DNA from 3 places in the Brevibacillus sp. M2.1A genome. Region 2 is predicted to be linked to each of the others. Evidence: riboswitches for the same ligand, from Rfam matches in the RefSeq annotation. Region 2 holds a riboswitch; each other region holds the start of a gene.
What was found. Region 2 has a riboswitch for S-adenosylmethionine ahead of HP567_RS23500 (pyridoxal phosphate-dependent aminotransferase). Riboswitches for the same ligand answer to the same signal wherever they lie in the genome.

Region 1 (4,973 bases), 760 kb from region 2:
GTAGTGGCGGTAGTTCGGTGGTACGGAGATCAGATCGCCCGGCTCCAGCTCGACGTCGAAGTAGCGACCGTCTTTGCCCTTGATAGCGAAAATACCGTGACCATCGACGCAGAAGCGGCACTCATCGTCGGTGTGGTGATGCTCGCCCTTGAATTTCACCAACAGCTCGTCGAGATTAGGTGTTTTGTCAGAGAGGACGATAATGTCCGCTGTCAAGTAACCGCGACGTTGGCTGATTGCATCGATTTCCGGTTTAAAGGTGTCGAGAATCTCTTGTTTCTCCTCGTCTGTCGGGCTGTAGTTATCACGGTGCTTTGGATCAAGGCGATCCACGCCCCATTTTTCATAAATGATCTCTTGGGTATCCAGGAAGGAGACAACTTCCTCGGGTGCGGAAATGTACTCATTGTTGTCGTGAAAACGAATTTGTGCCATCGTTTATTCCTCCTTAATTGGTGGTTGTAGTGGACACGACTGCTTGGCGCAATTGCAGCCAGCGGGCGTGATACTCGAATAGGAACTCAAAAGCTTCCAGGTGGCGCTTAGCCTCGAAGTCATTGCCGCCCCACGTGTAGATACCGTGGTTACGGATGAGTACGCCGGGAACTTCTGGTGTAATCACTTTTTCAATTTCGGTAGCCAAGGTCGGAATATCAGCAAAGTTCTCAACAATCGGAACAGTAATGCGTGCGTTTTCTTCCCAGATTCCGAGTCCCTTGATCAGCTCTTGTCCTTGTATGGAGAAAGCCCGTTGTCCAAAGTACAGCTCGGAAATGAGGTTGTTCCATACGGTATGGACGTGGAAGCAAGCCCCTGCCTTCGGGAACGTTTTGTATACGACGGCGTGGATGAGTGTTTCTGCGGACGGCTTGAGAGCAGTTTCATCCACTGGACGAGAGTCTTGATCCACAACCAGGTAATCTTCGGGGGACAGCTTGGTTTTGTCTTTGCCGCTTGCCGTTACAGCAAATTGCAAGGGATCGTTTTGTATTTTAATAGAGAGATTGCCACTGGTGCCGGGAAACCAGTCCCGGCGGGCAAATGTCAGCTTGGCGTCATCCAGACGGCGAAAGGCATCCAGACGTTGTTCGAGTGTTGCAGTCATGAATTAGACGACCTCCTGTTGGACTTGCTGTAAAATGCGAATCACATCGTGGAACGTGGCAAACTTGCTATGCGGCAATTGCAGCTCTTCCGCCTTGTCAGCGAGGAAGGAACGGGCAATCACATAGTCAGCGATTTTGGCTCCAGCCAAATCAGTGATGGAGTCGCCGATGACGATGCGGAAATGAGTTGTTGGATCGTAACGACGGATGATGGTCGTCTTGCACATGCCGCAGCCGTTCGTGCAATGTTCATCGCAAGCGTTGGGCCACGTAATGGTGATACGCTCGCCGCTGAAATCACTGCCATTACAGTAGATCGGCACATCGGTAAGATCGAAGGGTGCCAGGATAGGCTCCAGAAAAAAGTCGATGCCGCCACTCGTGATCAACAGCTCGATGCCTTCTGCGCGGCAATAGCTCACAAATTCAGCAAATCCCGGGCGAATGGTCGCTTCATGGACAATAAAATCGATAATGTCCTGGCGCAAGGAGGAGGGCAAGAGTTGAAACAGCTTGCCAACCCCTTCCTGAACGCTTATTTTTTGCGAAAGGATTTGCTCCGTCAAGCCTTCCCACTCAGGGGGAGCAAACTTGCGGACAATCGCTACAATGTTGTCTTTTTCGGTAATCGTTCCGTCGAAATCGCAGAACAGGACGAGCTTCTTGCTCATCGTGCGCCACCCCACTTTTCCAGAGCGATCGCCAGCTCTTGTGATTCAGCAGCAGCCTCTTCCAATGTTCGACCTGCGGTGACTGCCTCAATCGCGGCAACGAAAGCTTTTGCTCCTGCGGTTGCTCCACCAGGATGACCGTGGATTCCGCCCCCTGCATTGACGATTTGATCGATACCGAAGTCTTGATACAGCTGTGGAACCAGCCCCGGATGAATGCCGGCAGATGGAACCGGGAAGGAACGTCGTACACCATTCAGTGGGTCAGTCAAATGCTTGGCGAGCTGCAACGCTTCTGTTTTGTCCAGGGCGACATTGCCGTACGGAGACGGGAAGAGTACCAAATCTGCCCCAGCTACACGCATCAACGTGCCGAGTAGAAGCGGGGTGGCGATACCGTAGTCAGGTGAAGGATAGTAAGCCCCTGCCAAAGCCGGATGTGCCATGATCGGTACGTGTACATCAGGATCGGCTGCCAAACGGTGCAGAGCATCGAAGCCAAACGCCAGCACGTTGAACAAAAGGCAGTCAGCACCCGCCTCTACCGCACGCTTCGCTTTTTCGTTCAGCTCATGCACAGGTCCAGTCAGGTTGGCTGCATAGAGGACGGGCTTGCCTGTTTCGGCTTCGGTCTCCTGGGAGATCTGCTTAAACGCTTTGATCCGTTCGATAAAAGGAGCGCGGTCGTCTGCAAAGAAGATTTCGTCATCTTTCACGAGATCAACTCCGCCCAAGGCTTGTGCTCGGAATTGTGTCTTCAAATCGTCGAAAGGAAGACCCAGGCACGATTTGAAAATGCTCATCAAGAGTGGACGGTCATGTGCCCCTAAACGTTCGCGCAGACCATCAATGCCGAACTTCGGTCCAGGAAAGGCCTGAAGGAATGAGTCAGGGAAAACAACGTCAACGAGCTTGATTTTGCCATCCATCGACAGTTTACCGAATATTCCGGTCAACAAGGATGGAATGTCTGCTGTAAAATTGCGAGTCGGATAGCTAACGGTAATCAGACCGCGTGTTTCTCCGTTTTCCAGTGTCGCAATCGGTGTCGCGCTCACGGCTTCACCGAGATAAGGCGCTAGCTCAGCTTGCTTGGCAAGCGGCAGGTCCGTCCAGGAACCGACTGTCATGCCGACAGCAATGGCTTGCGCTTTCTTGTTCAAGTCTTTTGCTTGTGTGAGATAGGTGACGAGGATACGTTGTTCACTCATGGTACGCCTAATCCTCCTTGAATTATTAAAAAAGCCTCCCCATTGAGCGGGGAGGCGGTTGTCGACTATGAAAGCGTCTCGTCTCCTCTCATCTCTCGGGTCAGTAGCCGAAACGAGCCCAAAGTGCTCGATCTCGACTCTTATCCGTTGGAATTAGCACCGTTTCGCTATCCAAGGTACGCAATTATGAGCGTACGAATCATGGTATAGCGCCGGTTGCCGGGCATCATAGGGCCAGTCCCTCAGCCAGCTCGCGATAAGAGTTATTCGTTTCCCCCATGATATGACGTTCATTGTCAGGAGTCAATCTTTGTTTTTGCAGAGAATGTGCAGCAAGTTATGAGAAAAATGAGACTAAGGTGAAACTTTTTGGCAATTCCTTCGTGGTAAGGGATGAAGGGGTGTGAACGGTTTGGGAAAGTAGGTCTGGAGGATGTGTACCAGCTGCATGTAAACGATATTTACCGCTATCTTTTCCGGCTGACACGAGATGAGAAGCTGGCAGAGGATTTGACACAGGAAACCTTTTGTCGCGCCTTCTCTTCCTTGGACGACTACCGTGGGGAAAAAGTACGGCCCTGGCTGTTCAAGGTGGCCTATCACGCTTTCGTGGATGGTTATCGTAAGAGGACGAAACAACGATTTGCGTTTGTAGAAGCCCTGCCAGAAAGACCTGATCATTCGGCTGTTGATCCGGCTGAGCATGTCGTGAATCAGGAGCTGTGGGAAGTGGCCCACGACTATTTGGAGAAGCTTCCGGAAAAGCAGAGACAGGTCATTTTGTTGTCTGCATTGCAGTTTTCCTATGCGGAGATGGCAGAGGTACTCGGGATTGAGCTGGCAGACGTCAAGCGTTCCTTGTTTCGGGGACGACAAAAGATGCGGCAGTTGTGGAGGGAGGAAAGCCAGTGATGAACAAGGATGAGAATCATCGCGAGCAAAGGCTGCTTGCTTATTTGCGTGGGGAAATGGCGGAAGAAGATTCAAAACTATTCGAGGAAGAAATAGCGGCTGACGTGGAGTACGCACAGCGGTTGGAAAGGCTTTTGTTGGGGGAAGAAACGGGGGAGGACAAGGTGAAAATAAACCAGCCTGAAGCACTGTCGGCTGAAAAACAGCGTGCCATTGTGCGCCGGGGGAAATGGAAAAATCGGTTGTCCAACGCTGGGTTCACCATAGGGCTTCCCTTTTTGGCCGGAGTTGTGTTGCTGATTTTGAATGGCTGGGTCGGGTCGCTGATGCATGAAGATCTGTTCCGCGTTGCGAAGTCGATAGTCAATTTTACTCAGCCAGGTGTGAGAGTGGGTAGTAGTGGCTCGCAGGTCGGATTGCTGTACGGAAACATCAGCATGGAACTACGTGAGCGGGTTGGGGGGGAAGAAAAGGTCGCTGGTCGTTTTGAGAGTACGAATGTGCTATGGAACGTAAATACGAAGCCGCAATGGACGAACGGGGTTAGGGAACAGAAGCTGTATTTCCGTTATCCGACAGACGGGGAAATGGGGGATACGGAATCTCGCACTGCACCTGCCTGGACAACGATGGAGAAGCTACCTGAGGGGACCGTTTCTCAGCTCGCGATTTCCTTCGATCACTTCCTAACATACGAGGAGTACTATGAATTGGTTTCCCGCCATGTCACCTCTTCGGGACAAGATACGGTTTGGTTTGCGGTAGACACAGGGGTGGAGCGAAAGCAAGCAGAAGACGATGGGGCAAATCGATTTCTCGGTCCCGGGTACGTGTGGGGATTTGCGCAGCATGAACTGGATTACGGAGATGCGCCCATTCGGGTAAACGGGGAAGGGAACAGAAGAATGGCCGCCTACTTAGAAGAGATGAAGTACTTATCTGAGCAAGAAGATCTGGCTCGCGATGTCGGCAGATCTTTGCTATTTCGTAGCGACCTTCAGATAGCCGAACGATACAACTACATGCAGCAAAACGGAGTGCGAATCTACGGCGCCGTCCTCACTGGACCGACG
Region 2 (4,973 bases):
CGTTGCAGCTAGATAAATGGTCCAATCACCATGCACAAGCATGGACCAATGTACCGTCTGATTCTTCCTCATTTCCATTTCCATACGCCTCCTTTGAACTGTGTACGCACAGTATACCTCCAGCACCTGTTCTTCGTACGTTTTTAGGAGTGGATGAGCAAGATAACGAAACAATGTCTTCTACATTCCCATTGCTTTTATCCAGCGGCGGGAGTAAGGTAGGAGGAGATAGAGGAGGAACGATTCTAGTATGACAGATCAATTAACACATTTTAATGAACAAAATCGAGCGCGGATGGTAGACGTATCCGAGAAGGACGTCACAAAACGGGTGGCTGTAGCCGAGAGCCAAATCAGCATGAAACCCGAAACACTCGCCCGAATCCGCGAAGGTCGAATCGAAAAGGGCGATGTACTCGCAGTTGCGCAGGTAGCAGGTGTCATGGCTGCCAAAAAGACGTGGGAAATTATCCCGATGTGTCATCCGCTGCCATTGACTGGCATCGACATACAATTTGCATTTGTAGATGAAACGACGCTTGCGATTACAGGAACCGTGAAGACGACAGGGAAAACTGGCGTCGAGATGGAGGCGTTGACCGCTGTCAGCGTAGCGGCTTTGACGGTGTATGACATGTGCAAAGCCATGGATAAAGCAATGATAATCGGTCCGACCAGTTTGCAATCCAAAACAGGCGGAAAAAGCGGCGATTTCCATCGGGGAGAGAAGTAAGCCATGAGGCAAAAATGGGAATCCTATCCGAGCAGCATTCGTTTATTGGCGATTGCTGCCGTCATTTTTTCTACCGGAATGGCGTGTATTTGGCCGCTAGTCACGATCTATATTCACAATCATCTCGGAAAGCCGCTGACTGTAGCCGGCTTCTTGTTGCTTTTAAATCAAGGCGCATTTTTGATCGGAAGTATTGTTGGCGGGATGATGTTTGACCGCTGGGGCAAAATGCGCACTATTATTGTAGGTTCCATCGGTGTTATCCTGATTTCGATCGGATTAGGTGTAACGCAAGATTTTACGATTTATGTTGTCTTGCTTCTGTTGAATGGACTGTTTTACGGGACACTTTCTCCTGTGATGAATGCATTGGCCGTCGTTTTATGGCCGGACGGAGGACGTAAAGGAATCAATCTGATTTATGTCTCCCTCAATGTGGGGGTAGCTGCCGGGTCTGCGTTGGGCGGCTTCTTGGCAAGTGTATCGTTTGCCTGGACGTTTTTCGGTAATGCCATCTCTCAAGTGATCGTCCTCGCGATGTTCATGCTCATTTTGCCGCGTCAGCTAAAAATGGTGGAACAACAACGCGAAAACGCGACGACTGGACAAAGCATGCCTGAGCAAGTAGCTGGTGATGTGCTGCGACAACCACAACAAGAGACAAAAGTGGTATGGGGCGCATTGCTGCTATTATGCGGAGGGCTGTTAATTAGCTGGATTGTCTATGTCCAATGGACGACGGTGCTGTCGACCTATATGCAAACCCTGGGCATTTCCCTCCGTCAATACAGTCTGTTGTGGACGCTGAACGGCGGTTTGATCCTGTTTGGTCAGCCATTGATTGCGTGGGTCATTCGACGCTTTGCTCGTACGCTAAAAGCACAAATGCTCTTGGGCGCTTATATTTTTGCCTTGTCGATGTTGATTTTGTCTCAGTCAACGGTTTATGCAGGCTTTGTGGCAGGCATGTTCATCATGACGCTGGGCGAAATGCTCGTGTGGCCAGCGGTGCCGGCAGTAGCTGCACAATTTACGCCTGAGGGACGAGAAGGCTTTATCCAAGGGCTGATTGCAGGGACTGGATCGGCTGGGCGGATGCTCGGTCCACTGCTTGGCGCATTCATTTTCCAATCCATTCACGCGCAGGGACTATTGTTCGTGATGGCAGGCTTGTGTTTGTTGTCTGTCGCCTTCTTTGCCTTCCACAGCTCTTTTCAGAAAAGAAGGCATCAAATGCCGGTACAGAACCAAGCATCTTGACACGGTTTACGTGCTCAAGTAGTATGATATAGACGAAAAAACAGTATATTCCGTGTGTTTGACTTATTCAGAGAGGTGGAGGGACTGGCCCTATGAAGCCCGGCAGCGGATCTGTTCCATGTGATGGACAGATGCTGTGCCAATTCCAGCAGGATTTTTTCCTGACAGATAAGGACGTGACCAAGCTGATCTCCCCCTTTTTCTGTCTGGAAAAAGGGGGTTTTACTGTATTGGGCCCAAGAAAGGAATGGAACAAAGATGCGCATTCAACCCTCCGATATGATTGATCGACTCCCTACCCAGTTTTTTGCGACCCTGGTGGCAAAAGTAAACAAGGTCATTGCGCAAGGCCATGACGTCATTAACCTGGGGCAGGGCAATCCCGATTTGCCGACACCGCCGCACATTATTGAAGAATTACAGATGCAAGCGGCACAACCACTCCATCACAAATATCCGCCTTTTCAGGGACGCGTGGAACTGAAGCAGGCAGTGGCTCATTGGTATAAGCAAGAATTTGATGTGGACCTCGATCCAGAGGAAGAAGTAGCGATTTTGTTCGGTAGCAAAACCGGACTCGTAGAGATTTGCCAAGTCCTCATGAACGCAGGCGATGTTGCACTAGTTCCAGACCCAGGCTATCCGGATTATTGGTCGGGGGTTGCGGTCGTAGGCGGACGGATGGCCATGATGCCGTTGAAGGCGGAAAATGATTTCTTGCCCGACTACAGCCAGCTCTCCCAAGCTGATTTGGATCGAGCGAAACTGATGTTTCTCAACTATCCGAACAATCCGACAGCAGTCAACGCACCAATTGAGTTTTATGAAGAAACTATTCGTTTTGCCCGAAAACATGAAATCGTCGTCTGCCACGACTTCGCTTACGGGGCGATTAGCTATGACGGGAAAAAGCCGGTCAGCTTCATGCAGGTTCCGGGTGCAAAAGAAGTAGGCGTAGAATTTTATACCTTGTCCAAAACGTACAATATGGCAGGTTGGCGTGTGGGTGCCATGGTAGGAAATCGCGAGCTGGTTCGTCTGATTAACCTCATTCAGGACCATTACTTCGTCAGCCTGTTCGGAGCGGTACAGATGGCAGCAGCCAAAGCGATGACGGATTCGCAGCAGTGCGTCCGCGATCTCGTCGCTGTCTACGAAAGCCGCCGTAATGCCTTGTATTCCAATCTGCATCGGATTGGCTGGCAGGCGCCACCATCTCAAGGTTCGTTTTTTGCTTGGCTTCCTGTTCCAAGCGGCTTCACATCCGTGGAGTTCTCTGACCTGCTTTTGGAAAAAGCGCATGTCGTCGTAGCGCCGGGAAATGGCTTTGGCCCCACAGGTGAGGGCTATGTGCGAGCGGCTTTGTTATCCAACGAAGAGCGTCTTGCGGAAGCGGTCCAGCGGATTGAGCGGCTGGGGTTATTTACGAAAACAAAATAAAAGCGAGACAATTTGGCCACACTACCGTATAAATGGAGTGTGGCTTTTTCCTTTTAGAATAAAAATCATTCTCATTATTGACAGATAATGATTTTCATTATACGATGTCATTGTTGTTAATGATAATTAGTCTCAGCGAGAGCGGGAGGGTACCATGCGCTATCAGATTAACGGTTACACGGATATGTATACGGTGATCGCCAACGAGAGAAAAATCGGCGGAGCCATTGAAGCAGGCCAGATTCGCTTGCGGACGGGAGAAGTTTACGCCAATGCTGTTCTCACTCGTTTGGAAATGTCAGGTGCGCATTTTTGCTCGATCGGATTTGTTACAGAAGAAGGCAAAAGACTGATTGTCCATGTGAATGATATCAGCATGATCGCTGATGCTCGTCACGTCAACGTATGTGAGCTGACGAACGAATGCATGAGAATAGAAAAGTCAGCAGAGAGACTGAAGCGATTGAAGCGACTCTGTGAGCTAAATGAAGGCAGCTGTACGCCGACCTTCCAGGAAGAGGCATTGCTGTTGGCAAGCGATATCGGTATGGAAGAAGCGTCCAATCATGTCGACCTCTCTTTCCTCCCACATACAGAAAAACCGCGTGTGTTCCGCATCGCCTAGATATAGCGATACATATGGACCCCTTTTCGTTTGATACGAGGAGGGGTTTTTTGCATGGAGTGTGTCAAGACTAATGGTTGAACAACCGCTCGACATAGTCAAAACCTATCTGCTCATAGCTAGCAAGGATTGGACTTACGCTGTTGACAGTGATAAAACAAGGATAAGCAAAATCAAGGGGGAACGGAACATGGAGTACTCGTTTTCAAAATCTGTTGAAGCACTATCCTCCTCGGCTGTCCGGGAAATCTTGAAGCTGACTCAAGGCAATCAAGTGCTCTCGCTCGCAGGTGGACTGCCAGCAGAGGATTCTTTTCCAATCGCAGAGATGCGTGAAGCGTTTAATCGCGCATTCGAACAAGGGGCAAAAGCTCTTCAGTACGGATTGACCGATGGATACTTGCCGCTTCGTGAGTGGATTGCATCCCGCATGAAGCAAAAGCATATGAACGTCGGTGCAGATAATATGATCATCACTACTGGCTCTCAGCAAGCAGTTGACTTGTTGTGCCGTGTATATTTAGACGAAGGCGATGTCGTTCTCGTCGAAAACCCTACCTATTTGGCAGCCGTTCAGCTGTTCCAATTCCGGGGAATCAAAGCGATTCCCGTAGACGGTGATGCCAATGGGATGGATTTGGACGATCTGGCGAAAAAAATTGCCCAGTATCGCCCGAAAATGGTGTATGTCATTCCTACCTTTGCCAACCCAACAGGAAAGGTATGGAGCCTTGAACGTCGTCTAGGCTTGCTTCGTCAATGCAAGGCGCAAAACATTCTCATCCTGGAAGACGATCCATATGGAGAGATCCAATTCGATGGGGAAGCTCCGTACCGTTCGATTTTCTCACTGGATGAGCATCCGACCGATTCCTGTGTGGTGTACACTAGTACCTTCTCCAAAATTGTCGCGCC
Region 3 (4,973 bases), 1.9 Mb from region 2:
AGGAAATGGAATTGCGGATCAGAGATGCGATTGCAAAGAATAAACACAAGAATCGAAACCGAATTTTCGTGGCTGGTTCGCTGGCAGCTTGCTTGGCGGTTACTGCTGTGGGAATGCACCAGCAAGGCTGGTTTCCACAGTTGCCAAATGGCAAAAATGTAACGAATGCGATTGCAACGACTGCTACGGAAACAAATAATAAAGAGGCAAATCAGAACAGTGTAATGGTGTCGGCGGAAGATGCCGTCTTACCATTGAAAAAAGTGATTCCAGCCTTGAGCAAGATGACAATAAGAGTGGATCGTACAAGCTATGGATTCAGTGCACTAACTTTACTGGAAGGGGATACTGCGCGTGCCAATGTTGTCTATGATACACAGACAGGACAAATTGAGAGCTTTACAATAAACGGTGAGCGGAAAGAACAGAAGGAGATAAACTTGCCATCATCCAAGACTGCGGCGAAAGCAGCAAGCGCATTTCTTCAAGCTTTTTTGGGGGAGGAAAGTAAGACCTATCAGCTCGTCGAGACTCAGATCTACACCGACGAGCATATGGTAAAAGGCCCATGGATGAGCGTGAATTATCAACGGATCGAAAACGGCCAGCCCGTTCCGTTCGACGTATTGTCGGTTGGAATTGACGAACGTGAGCAAGTCGCGTTTTTCGGGCGATTGAACAAGAGCGAACAAGCCTTTTTCACCAAGCTGACAGATGCCATGCCCGATTTGAGCCCATCCCTTCTTCTTTTGGATAAAGAAAAGAACCACGATGGCATGTCATTCATTTTGGGGAAAACGAACAAAGAGGGTCATGAAGTTTCTCTTGTGATCACTGGCAATGGTCAAGCATTGGAACATTATAGGCTTCTGTTTAAGGATGAAAAGGAAGCAAAGAGCCAGAAAAGAGCAGAAGGAGCAAAAGCATTGGAGCAAGAGCGACAGTTCCTGAACAAGCTGCTCGGGGCTGATAGCGAGAACTATCGGTTGTTGGACGCCAACCATCCGGGATTGTACCTGAGATACTATAACGGGATGCCGGTGTTGTCTGATGAAATAAGCATCGAAACAACCGACTCTGGCCACCTCGAATATTTCAATAAGGGGCTCGAATCATTTGAGCCGTCGCAGTACCCGGATGTATCGACTGCTGTGTCAGAAGAGGTAGCCATCAAAGAGCTGAGCGAGCATATGAAGCTTCGGTACGTGCAGAATCCGAGAATACAGCCACAATCAAATCAAGGGGATATGTGGCAGCCCATTCTGGAGTACACACCAGCTGTTTCCTTCATGCAAAGAGGACGTGAAGATGGTCAGGAGTGGTATATCGACGCGACCAATGGCAAGATGGTGTATGGAACGGGAGATAACGGGCTTGCTTATGATCAGTTGAATACGAAGGAAGCACATCCGATCGAATCTCCAAAGGAATACGTCAAGGTTCGCTCCAAGGATGAGGCAAAAGCGTTGCTGCAAGCGGAATTCGGCATACAAGTGGATGACTCGACCTATAGAGAGAGTAACCGTGACGGACGCAAGGAATACGTCTGGAATGATAAAAATGACAAGTATATCGGCGTAGAAGTTCTCGCAGAAACAGGCAGTGTCGTCGGGCTGGGGTCACCGCGATCCGATACAGCAGTGACAGTCAAACGCGAGCAAGCGGAAGAGGCTGCACTTGCCTTTCTGCCTAAATACGTTGATCCAGGCATAAAAGAAGTGCAATTGGCGCAAGTCATACAGCCAGACGAAACGAATCCTGTGTCTTCGGGCGAATGGGAATTCAGATATCTCATGAGCAAGGATGGCATTCCAGTACAGGATCGCTGGCCGAAAGCGGCTTATTCAGTAACAGTCGATCCGTCTTCTGGCAAAGTGACAAAGTTCGCAAACTACAGAGAGACGCACGAGTTGGTGGAGCTTCCAGCATCCGACGAGATCGTCTCGAAAGACAAGGCTGTTGAGGCGTATTTACGAGTCATGCCATTAAAGCTGGTCTATTTGAGGAGAGATGTGGATGGGCAAAAATTAGCTCAACCAAAGATGGCGTATGTGCCGTGGAGTGACGAAAAGCTGGCGTTCAAATATATTACTCTGGATGCTGTGACAGGCAAGATCATCACCAAATAACAAGAAAAAAAGGCTATCCCGAAGCCATTCCTGATGGCTTTTGGGATAGCCTTTTTTACACTTATCTAACAGTCGTCACACGAGCACCCGATAATAACCAACAGGATAAACAGCACGAGCACGATTGCGAAGCAGTCACCGAAGAATCCGTTACCGCAGAAAGATGTACTCATCTTTGTTTCCCCTCCTTTCCGTTATACTCCAGTCTATACACGAATGCCGATATTGGACTGGGCGGATGCCCACTTAGGCAAAAATGGGCGGGTAAGAAGAGAAGCTCAGTAAAAAATAGACAATTCACAATTGACGGGGAGACAAAGGGGGTGTTAAGATACTTGCAAACATTCAAGACATTTCGCAAACCAACTAAATGACAAGTGTACGACTCTTATCCAGAGAGGCAGAGGGACTGGCCTGATGAAGCCTCGGCAACCGGTAAAAATCCGGTGCCAATTCCAGCAAAGCTACGTGCTTTGAAAGATAAGAGGATGTCTCAGGCGTTTTCGTATCTGCTGACAAATCCTCTTCTTTCAAAGAAGAGGATTTTTTATTTACCCAGATGCAAGGGAGAAAAGGGGCACGTCAATGAAACCAACTTTTCCAACTTTTCGCGAACAGCTTTCCCGGAAAATTCTGATTCTGGACGGTGCAATGGGCACCATGCTTCAACAGGCGAATCTGACTGCTGATGATTTCGGCGGTGAAGCCTATGATGGCTGTAATGAACTCCTGAACTTGACCAGACCAGATGTGATTCGTTCCATTCACGAGAAATATTTAGAGGCAGGCGCAGACATCGTCGAGACAAATACGTTTGGTGCTGCTTCCATTGTTTTGGCCGAGTACGATGTGCCAGAGAAAGACCTTGAGATCAATATAGCGGCAGCTCGCTTGGCCAGAGAAGCGGTGGATGCCTATTCCACGGAGGAGTGGCCGCGTTTTGTAGCAGGTGCCATGGGACCGACGACCAAAACCCTTTCGTTGACAGGCGGTGTCACCTTCGAAGAACTGATCGAGGCTTATTATCGTCAGGCAAAAGGTCTGATTCTCGGCGGCTCCGATGTTCTTCTTTTAGAAACCTCGCAAGATACGTTGAACGTCAAGGCTGGCGGGATCGGGATTCGCAAAGCTTTTGAAGAGCTTGGACAGGAGCTCCCCGTTATGCTGTCAGGTACGATTGAGCCGATGGGCACGACGCTGGCGGGCCAAAATATCGAGGCGTTTTACGTCTCCTTGGAGCATATAAAGCCTGTTTCTATAGGTCTGAACTGTGCGACAGGACCCGAGTTCATGCGTGATCATCTGCGGACACTATCAGGAATTGCCCAATGTGCGGTCAGCTGTTATCCGAACGCAGGCTTGCCAGATGAGAACGGTCATTATCATGAAACGCCACAGGGACTTGCTTCGAAAATGCGGGCGTTCGCGGAACAGGGCTGGATAAACGTCGCTGGCGGTTGCTGCGGAACAACGCCTGACCATATTCAAGCGATGGCAGAAGCATTGAAAGACTGCAAGCCGCGCAGTGCTGCTGTAGAACCGCTGAGCGCGGTCTCCGGGATCGAGGTCGTTTACGTCGAAGATGACAATCGTCCCTTGCTCGTAGGGGAGAGGACCAATGTCATCGGTTCCAAAAAATTCCGTGATCTGATTGCAGCTGGTCACTATGAAGAAGCGTCTGATATTGCCCGAGCCCAAGTAAAGCGTGGGGCACATGTCATCGATATATGCTTGGCTGACCCCGACCGTGATGAATACGAAGATATGGAAAAATTCCTACAGTTCATCGTGAAAAAAGTAAAAGCACCGCTCATGATCGACTCGACAGATGCCAAGGTCATGGAGTTGGGACTTCGCTATTCGCAAGGGAAGGCCATTCTCAACTCGATTAACCTGGAAGACGGGTTGGATCGATTTGAGGAAGTGGTTCCGCTTATTCACAAGTTCGGTGCCTCCGTTGTCGTCGGAACGATTGAAGAAGCGGGTATGGCTATCACTCGCGAAAAGAAGCTGGAGGTCGCACAACGTTCGTATGACATTCTCGTCAACCAGTATGGAATAAAGCCACAGGATATTATTTTTGATCCACTTGTCTTTCCAGTAGGGACAGGGGATGAACAATACATCGGCTCTGCCAAGGAAACCGTAGAAGGCATTCGTTTGATCAAACAGGCAATGCCTGCTTGCAAGACGATCCTGGGTGTCAGTAATGTTTCCTTCGGCTTGCCTCCTGCGGGTCGGGAAGTGCTGAATGCGGTCTTCTTGTACCACACCACTCTCGCAGGGCTTGATTACGCCATCGTTAACACAGAAAAGCTGGAGCGCTACGCTTCGATTCCAGAAGACGAGAGAAAGCTGGCAGAAGCCCTTCTATTCGAGACAAATGATGAGACATTGGCGGCCTTCACTGAATTTTATCGTCAAAAGAAAAAGGAAGTTCGTGTGGAAGTCTCCTCGTTAACACTTGAAGAACGTTTGGCCCGTTATGTAGTCGAAGGCTCCAAGGATGGTCTGGTGGAAGATCTGAAGCTGGCGCTGGATAAATACACACCACTCGAGATCATCAATGGCCCGTTGATGGCTGGGATGGAAGAGGTAGGTCGCCTGTTCAACGGCAACCAGTTGATCGTGGCAGAAGTACTGCAGAGCGCGGAAGTGATGAAGGCATCCGTATCGTTTTTAGAGCCATTCATGGAAAAAAGCGATGCCGCTGCAAAGGGGAAAATCTTGCTGGCGACCGTCAAAGGCGACGTACACGACATCGGAAAAAACCTCGTGGAAATTATTTTGTCAAACAACGGCTACAATGTCGTAAACCTGGGGATCAAGGTACCGCCAGAGCAA

Region 1: it holds a riboswitch for S-adenosylmethionine, as region 2 does, so the genes downstream of both, HP567_RS27050 (2,3-diketo-5-methylthiopentyl-1-phosphate enolase) here and HP567_RS23500 (pyridoxal phosphate-dependent aminotransferase) in region 2, are expected to answer to the same signal.
Region 3: it holds a riboswitch for S-adenosylmethionine, as region 2 does, so the genes downstream of both, metH (methionine synthase) here and HP567_RS23500 (pyridoxal phosphate-dependent aminotransferase) in region 2, are expected to answer to the same signal.

What each region holds. Positions count from the first base shown of each region.
Region 1 covers NZ_JABSUY020000001.1:5,669,349-5,674,321, reverse strand. Annotated here, with positions in the region: gene HP567_RS27065 (1,2-dihydroxy-3-keto-5-methylthiopentene dioxygenase) at 1-435, opposite strand, end outside; gene HP567_RS27060 (methylthioribulose 1-phosphate dehydratase) at 449-1,105, opposite strand; gene HP567_RS27055 (2-hydroxy-3-keto-5-methylthiopentenyl-1-phosphate phosphatase) at 1,109-1,777, opposite strand; gene HP567_RS27050 (2,3-diketo-5-methylthiopentyl-1-phosphate enolase) at 1,774-2,988, opposite strand; SAM riboswitch class I at 3,074-3,251, opposite strand; gene HP567_RS27045 (sigma-70 family RNA polymerase sigma factor) at 3,382-3,900, shown strand; gene HP567_RS27040 (anti-sigma factor) at 3,900-4,973, shown strand, end outside.
Region 2 covers NZ_JABSUY020000001.1:4,907,952-4,912,924, reverse strand. Annotated here, with positions in the region: gene HP567_RS23515 (methylated-DNA--[protein]-cysteine S-methyltransferase) at 1-78, opposite strand, end outside; gene moaC (cyclic pyranopterin monophosphate synthase MoaC) at 251-733, shown strand; gene HP567_RS23505 (MFS transporter) at 737-1,993, shown strand; SAM riboswitch class I at 2,054-2,168, shown strand; gene HP567_RS23500 (pyridoxal phosphate-dependent aminotransferase) at 2,252-3,433, shown strand; gene HP567_RS23495 (hypothetical protein) at 3,588-4,058, shown strand; gene HP567_RS23490 (aminotransferase-like domain-containing protein) at 4,249-4,973, shown strand, end outside.
Region 3 covers NZ_JABSUY020000001.1:2,980,419-2,985,391, forward strand. Annotated here, with positions in the region: gene HP567_RS14705 (YcdB/YcdC domain-containing protein) at 1-2,129, shown strand, start outside; gene HP567_RS14710 (YjcZ family sporulation protein) at 2,195-2,302, opposite strand; SAM riboswitch class I at 2,515-2,616, shown strand; gene metH (methionine synthase) at 2,715-4,973, shown strand, end outside.